Regions from separate parts of the Microbacterium sp. NPDC057741 genome, predicted to be linked through region 3. Evidence: predicted binding sites of a transcription regulator. Region 3 holds the regulator's gene; each other region holds the start of a gene.
What was found. Region 3 encodes LexA, which represses DNA repair genes until DNA is damaged. Its sites were predicted from a motif close to TCGAACANNTGTTCGA; they were not measured.
Positions count from the first base shown of each region.

Region 1: a site for LexA is predicted at 888-903, ahead of ACFVDO_RS15505 (DUF222 domain-containing protein). Genes of this name have one in related genera too.
Region 2: a site for LexA is predicted at 1,595-1,610, ahead of recA (recombinase RecA). Genes of this name have one in related genera too.
Region 4: a site for LexA is predicted at 824-839, ahead of ACFVDO_RS18135 (DUF222 domain-containing protein). Genes of this name have one in related genera too.

Region 1 covers NZ_JBHVJW010000005.1:60,595-62,793, forward strand. The annotation lists gene ACFVDO_RS15505 (DUF222 domain-containing protein) at 1-877, opposite strand, end outside; gene ACFVDO_RS15510 (NAD(P)-dependent oxidoreductase) at 1,003-1,626, opposite strand; gene ACFVDO_RS15515 (TetR/AcrR family transcriptional regulator) at 1,673-2,199, shown strand, end outside.
Region 2 covers NZ_JBHVJW010000001.1:859,113-861,311, forward strand. The annotation lists gene ACFVDO_RS04185 (regulatory protein RecX) at 1-342, opposite strand, end outside; gene recA (recombinase RecA) at 345-1,397, opposite strand; gene ACFVDO_RS04195 (DUF3046 domain-containing protein) at 1,654-1,875, opposite strand; gene ACFVDO_RS04200 (helix-turn-helix domain-containing protein) at 1,882-2,190, opposite strand.
Region 3 covers NZ_JBHVJW010000007.1:211,272-213,470, forward strand. The annotation lists gene ACFVDO_RS18770 (prolyl oligopeptidase family serine peptidase) at 1-696, opposite strand, end outside; gene lexA (transcriptional repressor LexA) at 801-1,487, opposite strand; gene ACFVDO_RS18780 (LysM peptidoglycan-binding domain-containing protein) at 1,762-2,112, shown strand; gene ACFVDO_RS18785 (histidinol-phosphate transaminase) at 2,144-2,199, shown strand, end outside.
Region 4 covers NZ_JBHVJW010000007.1:83,636-85,834, reverse strand. The annotation lists gene ACFVDO_RS18135 (DUF222 domain-containing protein) at 1-793, opposite strand, end outside; gene ACFVDO_RS18130 (class I SAM-dependent methyltransferase) at 1,098-1,793, opposite strand; gene ACFVDO_RS18125 (GntR family transcriptional regulator) at 1,864-2,199, opposite strand, start outside.

The DNA.
Region 1 (2,199 bases), on a different contig from region 3:
CTGTGGCGACCACGGCGTCGATCGAACCGCGAGCAATGCTGCCCGTCGACGCCGCACCATCCGCCGAAACCTCCATCGCAGCACGCCCGGCACCTGTTCCAACGCGGTCCGCCTGCAAACCATTGGCCAGCACACCATCGGACGGCTCGCCGTCGGTCTGCGCGCGCTCTGCGTTCCCCGTGCGGCGGTCCGCGGCCTCCGTCGCCCGCTCCTCAGCCTCCGCCTTCTCGGCACGCACGACCTCACGGACGAGCTGGTCAAGGCGGTCGCGGATCGCGAACGCGATGTGCTCCGGCAGCACCGCGGTCAACCTCGCCAGGCCGTCCTCGAGCGACACGATCTGCACGCACCGCTCCGCCCGCGCCCGCTCATGCCGCTCCCGCACCGTCTCCCCCAGCAGCGCCGCTACCACCTGCCGCGCATGCACCCCGGTGCGCGCCGGGGAGTCCTGCTCGGCGAACGCCAGCACCGCCGCATCGAACAACCCTGTCATCGCAGGGTCGACCGTGCCGTTGCGGACCGCCTCGTCGATCACCGCCGCCGCCTGCGTGATCTGCCGGGCATGGCCGACCGTGATCCGGCCCTCCCGCAGCGCATCCAGCACCGCAGAGTGATGATCGGTCAACGTCCGCGACGCGGCGAACGCCGACTCCACAGTCCCCTTCGCCAGGCGCCCCGCCGCAGAGAACTCCGCGAGCATCGACCGGCGGATCGACTCCCGCGCCAGCTGATGCTCCGCGACATCCGCATCGAACAGCACCTGACGAGCGGCAAGCAGCTCCGCCGCCCTCGCCTCCATCCGATCGATCTCCCGCCGACACGCCACCCAGGCATCGAGAAGAGCATCCCGCTCTTCGAATCCCGACACCTCGTCCATGCGTCCAGTTTAGTATATTTATACGAATTCGGGAAGGGTGAATCACGACTTTTCTCGGACGTTTCAGCCCAGATGGCCGGACCCGACTGATCGATCAAGCCGCACCCCCAAGGCGAGCATGCGCCTCACTCCGTGATGTACACCGCGTGGCCGATCCAGCCCGGATCCGTCAGCGCGTCGACGGCGGCACGGCCCACGGTGTCGAAGGTGGTGCTGTAGTGCCACCGCACGGAGAGGTCGATCCGGGTGCGGTACGGGACCCTCCCGGTGCCCTGCACGAGACGGCCGGGGCGGATGCTGGTCCAGTCGAGCCCGGAGGCCGCCATCGCGGCATCCATCGCCATCGTGTCCTCGTTGTTGGCCCGGAGCACCCGCTGCAGGATCGGCTTCGCGACGAACCGCGCGAGCGGGTCGTCGCCGGCGACATAGGGCGCACCGGCCGAGATCGTGATCAGGCGGCGGATGCCCGCGCGGCCCATCGCCTCGACGGTCGCGGCCATGCCGTCGCGGAGGATGCGGGTGTCGGCGTCGCCTTTGACGAAGCCGAGCATCGAGATCACCGCGTCCGCTCCGGCCATCGCCACAGCGAGAGCGTCGATGTCTCGGGCATCCGCCTGCGCGACCTCGGTCGACTGCGGCGCCGACGACGGGGTGCGCACCACCGACACGACCTCGTGGCCGGCGGCGAGTGCGTGGGCGACAGCCCGTCGGCCGGACCTGCCCGATGCTCCGATGATGACGACGCGCATGCGATTCTCCTGGGGTGAGTGAACACTTACTCACTAGAATAGCCCCATGGCCGAACCCGCTCCTCCCGCCCGCGAACGCTTCCTCGACGCGGCGCTGCTCGTCATGCGCGAGCGCGGCATCGCGAACACGACGACCAAGCTCATCGCGCAGCAGGCCGGGCTCTCCGAGGCGCTGCTGTACAAGAACTTCGACGACAAGCAGCACCTGTTCCTGTGCGTGCTCGAGGAGCGCACGCCACGGGTGCGCTTCGATCCCGACGCTGCGGGGTCGGAGGATCTCTTCGAGGAGATCATGACCCTGGTGGAGCAGCTGATGGCCTTCTTCACCCGCACCTTCCCGCTCGCCGCATCGGTCTTCGGCACGCCGGAGCTGCTCGCGCAGCATCGCGAAGGCGTCACCGCCCACGGCAAGGGCCCGGCGGAGGCCGTGACAGAGGTGCGCCGCTACCTCGAGGCGGAGCGCCGGGCCGGCCGCATCCGCCGCGACGCCGACACCACTGCAGCCGCGCGCACGCTCGTCGGCGCCGCATTCCACCAGGGGTTCCTCGCCGCGTTCGAGGGCAGGGAGAACTT
Region 2 (2,199 bases), on a different contig from region 3:
CTCCGCCGCGGAGCGAAGCTGATCGGGATCGATCGCGCCCTCATCATCCTCGTCAGCGGGATCCACTCCCTGTGCGGGGCGAAGCGCGCGCAGGCGCGGGGCCTTGCCCGGTTCGTCCTCGCCCGGCGCTCCCGCATGCGCGCCATACGCGGGGTGCCGCGTGCCCGGGTCGGCGGGGCGCTCCGCCCCGCCTTCATCCCAGGTGGAACGCCAGAGCCCGTCCTCGCCGGTGCGCCGAGGCACGACGTCGGTCTCTCCCGTTTGTGCCGGAGCGGTGCCGAACAGTGGGATCACGGGGGCGAGACGATCGTCGTCGCGCTCACCCCCGCTCGTGTCCGTCATGATCAGGCCGGACGGCGCTGTGCCAGCTCGTCGGCCACGGGTTCGGCCGGAGCAGCAGCCCCGCCGATGCCGAGCTTCTGCTTGATCTGCGTCTCGATCGCCAGAGCAATGTCGTCGTTCTTGATCAGGAAGTTGCGGGCGTTCTCCTTGCCCTGGCCGAGCTGGTCCCCGTCGTAGGTGTACCAGGAGCCGGACTTCTTGACGATGCCGTGCTCGACACCGAAATCGATCAGGCTGCCCTCGCGCGAGATGCCGACGCCGTAGAGGATGTCGAATTCGGCCTGCTTGAACGGCGGCGCCATCTTGTTCTTGACGACCTTGACGCGGGTGCGGTTACCGACCGCGTCGGTGCCGTCCTTCAGGGTCTCGATGCGACGGATGTCGAGACGCACCGACGCGTAGAACTTCAGCGCCTTACCACCGGCAGTGGTCTCGGGCGAGCCGAAGAACACGCCGATCTTCTCGCGCAGCTGGTTGATGAAGATCGCAGTGGTCTTGGTCTGGTTGAGCCCACCGGTCAGCTTGCGGAGCGCCTGCGACATCAGGCGAGCCTGCAGACCGACGTGCGAGTCGCCCATCTCACCCTCGATCTCGGCGCGCGGCACCAGGGCCGCGACGGAGTCGATGACGACAAGGTCGATCGCGCCGGAGCGGATCAGCATGTCGGCGATCTCGAGCGCCTGCTCACCGGTGTCGGGCTGCGAGACCAGCAGCTGGTCGATGTCGACGCCGAGCTTCTTCGCGTACTCGGGGTCGAGCGCGTGCTCCGCGTCGATGAACGCGGCGATCCCGCCGGCGCGCTGCGCGTTGGCGATCGCGTGCAGGGTGAGCGTGGTCTTACCCGAGGACTCGGGACCGTAGATCTCGATGATGCGGCCGCGCGGCAGTCCCCCGATACCGAGGGCGACGTCCAGCGCGATCGATCCGGTGGGGATGACCTCGACCGGCGCACGCTCGTCGCTGCCCAGTCGCATGACCGAGCCCTTTCCGAACTGGCGGTCGATCTGGGAGAGGGCGGATTCAAGGGCCTTCTCGCGGTCTGCGGGTGAGGGCATGACGTGCTCCTTCGTACTCGAGTTCTGCCGCCTGTAGGCTGTCGCGTCCGACCCCGGCGGGGCTGGATCTGAGACAAGGCGTATGGCTCAGGCCATGTCTTTCACCGTAGGAGGGGCCACCGACATCGAGTCGGCGATACCCCCTCCTGTGGGAAGATTCCGGCCGGAATCCATCTGTGCAGAACGATACGCGCCTATCGAACACTTCTTCGATGACACGCCGCCCGGGTATCGATCAGAAGTGCGGATCGAATCGTCAGTGCTGTCGAGGCTCGAGGCGACCCACGCCGTAACGACGGATCGCCGGCACATCGGCCTCTTCGCACAGCGCCAGCCAGATCTCACGCGGTGACACGCCGTCGTCCAGCGCCTCTATGGCGGTGCGACCGATGCTGCTCAGGACCAGGTCCTGGGTCAGCGCCGTGGCGCGCGCGCCGAACTCGTCGTCGACGGCGCGCAGGAACTCACTGCGTCGCATCCGCGATCAGCGCAGCGAGAGCTCGGGCTCGACCGATGCGACCAGATCGTCGGGAACCACGTCGGGGAAGACCTGCATGCCCTCCAGCACCGAGATGCGGTCGCCGACCTCGCGCATGATCGTCGAGATGGGGACGTCGAGGGCTTCGGCGACCGATGCGAGGATCTCGCTGGACGCCTCCTTCTGCCCGCGCTCCACCTCACTGAGGTAACCGAGAGCGACGGATGCCTTGCCCGCGACCTGCCGGAGGGTACGCCCCTTCTGCAGGCGGAAGTCCCTCAGCACATCGCCGATCTCCTGTCGTACAAGGATCATCGGAACCTC
Region 3 (2,199 bases):
GCGCCCTTTCGGGTCGTCCAGGAACAGCAGCTCGGTGTCAGTCACCCACTCCGGCTGCAGCGCTGCACTGGTGCCGATGGTGGCGAGTTCGTCGGCGCCGATGGCGGCGAGGTGCAGGAGGCATTGCTCCCACGGCATCCGCTCCGTGCTCCACTGCACCCAGGCGATGCGAGTGCCGTCGGGGGAGAGCGCGGGATGCGCGACGAAGCCGCTCGTCGAGGCGAAGACGCGCACGGCGTCGTCGCTGTCGGCGGCGGAGCCGTCGGTGGGGATCTCCACGATCGCCCGGACGTGCTTCTCGGGGCGCAGGTCCTCACGCACCGCGAGCAGGCGCCCGCGCTGCACAGACAGACCGCCGTACTGGGGACCAGCCTCGGTGATCGGCTCGGGCGAGCCGCCCCGCGGCATCCGATACACCCGCTGGTCGCCGCCTTCGACGAAGTACAGGGTGCCGGCGGCGTCCGCCGTCCAGGCTCCGCCGCCGTACTCGTGCACGCGAGAGCGCGCGTTCCAGGGTGACGGCAGGATCTCGGCGCCGGTCGAGCTGCGCACCGCGATGCGGCCGCCCTCGGCGGGCACCGACTCGCCCCACCAGATCTCGTCGCCGACGAATCGTGCGCCGTCGATCCGCGGCGATGCAGCCGCCATGCTCGCGGCGTCGAAGGGGGAGGGCCAGGTGCCGTACGCGGGTGCCATGTCTCGAGCGTAGAGCCCCGTCACACAACATGCGGGGCGCGTGCGCGCAACAACGACGAAGGCACTCCCCGGATCGGGGAGTGCCTTCGTCGTGTGTGCGGTGTTCAGACCGCGCGGAGCACCGCGACGATCTTGCCGAGGACGACGGCGTCATCGCCGAGGATCGGCTCGAAGGACGAGTTGCGCGGCAGCAGCCAGGTGTGGCCGTCGCGCTGCCGGAACGTCTTCACCGTGGCCTCGCCGTCGAGCATCGCCGCGACGATCTCACCGTTCTCGGCGGTGCTCTGCGAGCGGACCACGACCCAGTCCCCGTCGCAGATGGCGGCGTCGATCATCGACTCGCCCTGCACCTTCAGCATGAACAGCTCGCCCTTGCCGACCAGCTGCCGGGGGAGGGGGAAGATCTCCTCCACCTGCTGCTCGGCCGTGATGGGGACGCCGGCGGCGATCTGGCCGACCAGGGGCACCAGGGCGGCGTCGCCTACCGGGGGAACGGCGTCGGCGGGGTTCTCGGTGCTCGTTCCCGGCAGGTCGATCAGCACCTCCATGGCGCGCGTCTTGCCCGGATCGCGGCGAAGATAGCCGCTGAGCTCGAGCTGGCCGAGCTGGTGGGTGACACTGGACAACGATTTCAGCCCCACAGCGTCGCCGATCTCGCGCATGCTCGGCGGATACCCGTAGGTCGCGATGGAGGTCTGGATGACCTCCAGGATCGCCATCTGCTTCGCGCTCAGGCTCTTGCGGCGGCGGGTGCGCGGCACCTCGGATGCGTTGCCTGCGATGTCGCTCATCGGTGCTCCTTCGTGCGCCGGCCCACCGTGCTCCGAGAGCAGCCGATTCGAATGTCGGTGGTCCGTGATGGGGTGTCGTTATCGAAACCGTATCCGAGAAGTCGCCGGAATCGGAAGATCTGTTCGAGCGTGTCGGCGTATCGGGGTCCTGGATTTCGAAGAACGCTTGACAAGTATTCGATATCGAAGATAAGTTCGGAACACAGCTTCGCATCCGCCGTTCCCGGCCGAGCGGCGGATGCGAAAGCTGATTCCATCTGACGAGGAGCACGACATGAGCACCATCGGCATCGCCCCCACTGCAGTCATCGGCACTCGCCTGCGCATGACGCGGCGCGGACGCCGCGTGCTGAGCGCCCTCGTCGCCGCTCCGATCGCCTTCGGAATCGCTTACGCGGGCATCGCCGGTGGCTCCGCTCTCGCCTCCGGCGAGCATGCCGCTCCGGTCGACTTCGAGACCGTCCTGGTCATGCCCGGAGACACGCTCTGGTCGATCGCAGGCGAGGTCGCCCCCGGCACTGACCCGCGCGACGTCATCGACGAGATCAGCAGTCTGAACAACCTGCACGGCGGTGCCCTGCAGGTGGGTCAGGTGCTCGCGATCCCCACGCGTTACACGGAGTGAAGCGGAGCAGCGGCCGCCATACGATTGACGGGTGACCTCACTAGACGAGCTGCCCCTCCGCGATGATCTGCGCGGACTCACACCGTA
Region 4 (2,199 bases), 130 kb from region 3:
AGACCCCAGCACCCACACGCGGGCTGAGCAGCGTGTCATTGAGCCGTGACCATTGCGCGTACACGTCCGGCAGCAGCCCACCCGAGACCGGGTAGACGCCGTCTCGGAGTCTCCCGAACCGGATGCCCCTGTTGCGGGATGCCCGCTCATCATCCGGCTCGGCCCCATCCGGGTCCAGCACCGCCACCACCGCCCGGGAGAAATCCGCCACCTCTCCCGGCGACGGCACAGGCACCCGCCCGACCTCGATGCCAGTATCCGGATGCAGCACAACCCCGGTCGCGTACGCGGCGACCAGTCGGTCCGCAGCCACCCGCTGCTCCTCACCGATCCGGGTGCGGGAGTGCTCGACCGGATCCGCCGCAGCCAGCAGCCCACCCAACCCGACATCCCCCGCCAGCAGCGCCGCACGCAACCGGTCGTATTTCGCCGGCAGGAACGTCCCGTCCGTGATCCCCCGAGTCCGCGCCAGATATCCGGCGGCGCGGACCACCCGCGCCGCCTGCGCCGAGTCGATCCGGCACACCATCGAGAGCAGGTCGATCGGCCGCCGGCACCCGTGCCCGGTCGTCAGCCGCTCGTCCCGCAGCCCCTCCGACCGCTCCCGCACCTGCACCGCCGCCTCCACCAGCACGCCGTCCACACACCGCTGAATCCGCCCCGCGACCTCCAACAACCGCATCAGCTCAGCATCCGACAAGTCAGGAAGAACCTCCCCCTCGAACGCGTCAGTCAGCACCGAAGAAAGCTCTGTCACCAGAGCCTCCACCCGGTCCACCACGACGCTGTTCATACCCTCCATTCAACCGAGGGCCACCGACATTCGAACATACTTTCACACTAAACCTTAAACCCCAGATTGAACCAACTATTCGAACCCGCAAGATCGAGCACCGGGAAGCACTCGAAAGGGGCGAAGCCGCAGCAGCATCCGCCCCGTCTCGCTCGGAACGCCTGCCTTTGAACTGGACGCAATCGGAAGTGTCACCGTCGGCCACGCTGCCGCGACGCATGCCGCGAGGAGAATGTCCGTTCGCAGACTCACCGATGCCGACTGGGCCGGCGAGGCTTTCACCGCATGACGAGCGGTTCCGCCATCATCGCCGGAGGATGACGCCGATCTGGAACCCGTCCATGCTCTCCTCGATGCCCTCGATGCGTCCGAACACGGACAGTTCATCCAGGAGCGAGCCGCGGGTGAACCAGTGCACGTACCCCTGTCCGTCACTGAAAGTGTCGAGCGGTTCGAGTTCCGTGAACTCTGCGGCCGCCGCCCGATGAACCGGGTCGTCCCGCAGACTTTCGAGCGCCTCCGCCTCCGTTGGCACGAGGTGACTGGTCACGACCAGGCGTCCGCCCGGGCGAAGCACCGTTGCGACATCGTTCAGCAGACCGCGTCGGCGCTCCCGTCCCGGGATGTAACAGAAGTGCTTGACAGAGAGGACGAGGTCGAACGACGTCGGCGGAAACTCGATTCCTGCGCCTGCGACGACATCGAACTCCACAGTGCCTGCGTCGCGGTCGCGCGCGAACTGCCGCGCGGCATCGATCAGCGGCCTACTGACGTCGATGCCTGTGACCCGATTGCCCTGCAGAGCGAGCGGAACCGCCAGCCGCCCGGCCCCGCAACCGAGATCCAGGATGTCCCACCCGCGCGGGCGCAGACGCTCCAGTAGCGAAGACTCGAGCTCAGTCGGCCCCTGGAGGTGTTCCGCTGAATACAGCGAGATCTGTTCCGGCGCCTCGAACCAGGCGCGCGTCCGCGCGATCAACTGGTCGGCGTCGGCACTCACGAGCGCCCACGCTACACGTGCGCCGGCATTCGCGCCGCAAGCGCTCGACGCTCGGACTCGGGCTCACCCGTCACCCGTCCCACGCCGCGCGCACCGCGCCGAGCGCCTGTTCCAGAGTCAACCCGGCGGATGCCGCGACGAACGCCTGCGCGGCATCCCGAACCGTGTCCTCGTAGGCGTGCCCGGCGCGCACCCGGGTGCCGCGCGCGCGACTGGTCTCGATCAGCCCTTCTTCCTCGAGCGCCGCGTACGCCTTCGCGACGGTTCCGGCCGCGACGCGCAGATCGCCCGCCAGTTGCCGGATCGACGGCAGCCGCTGCCCGCCCGGAAGATCACCCGCACGGATGCCGTCGGCGAGCTGCGAACGGATCTGCTCGAAGGGCGCGATAGCGCCGGCCGGGTCGAG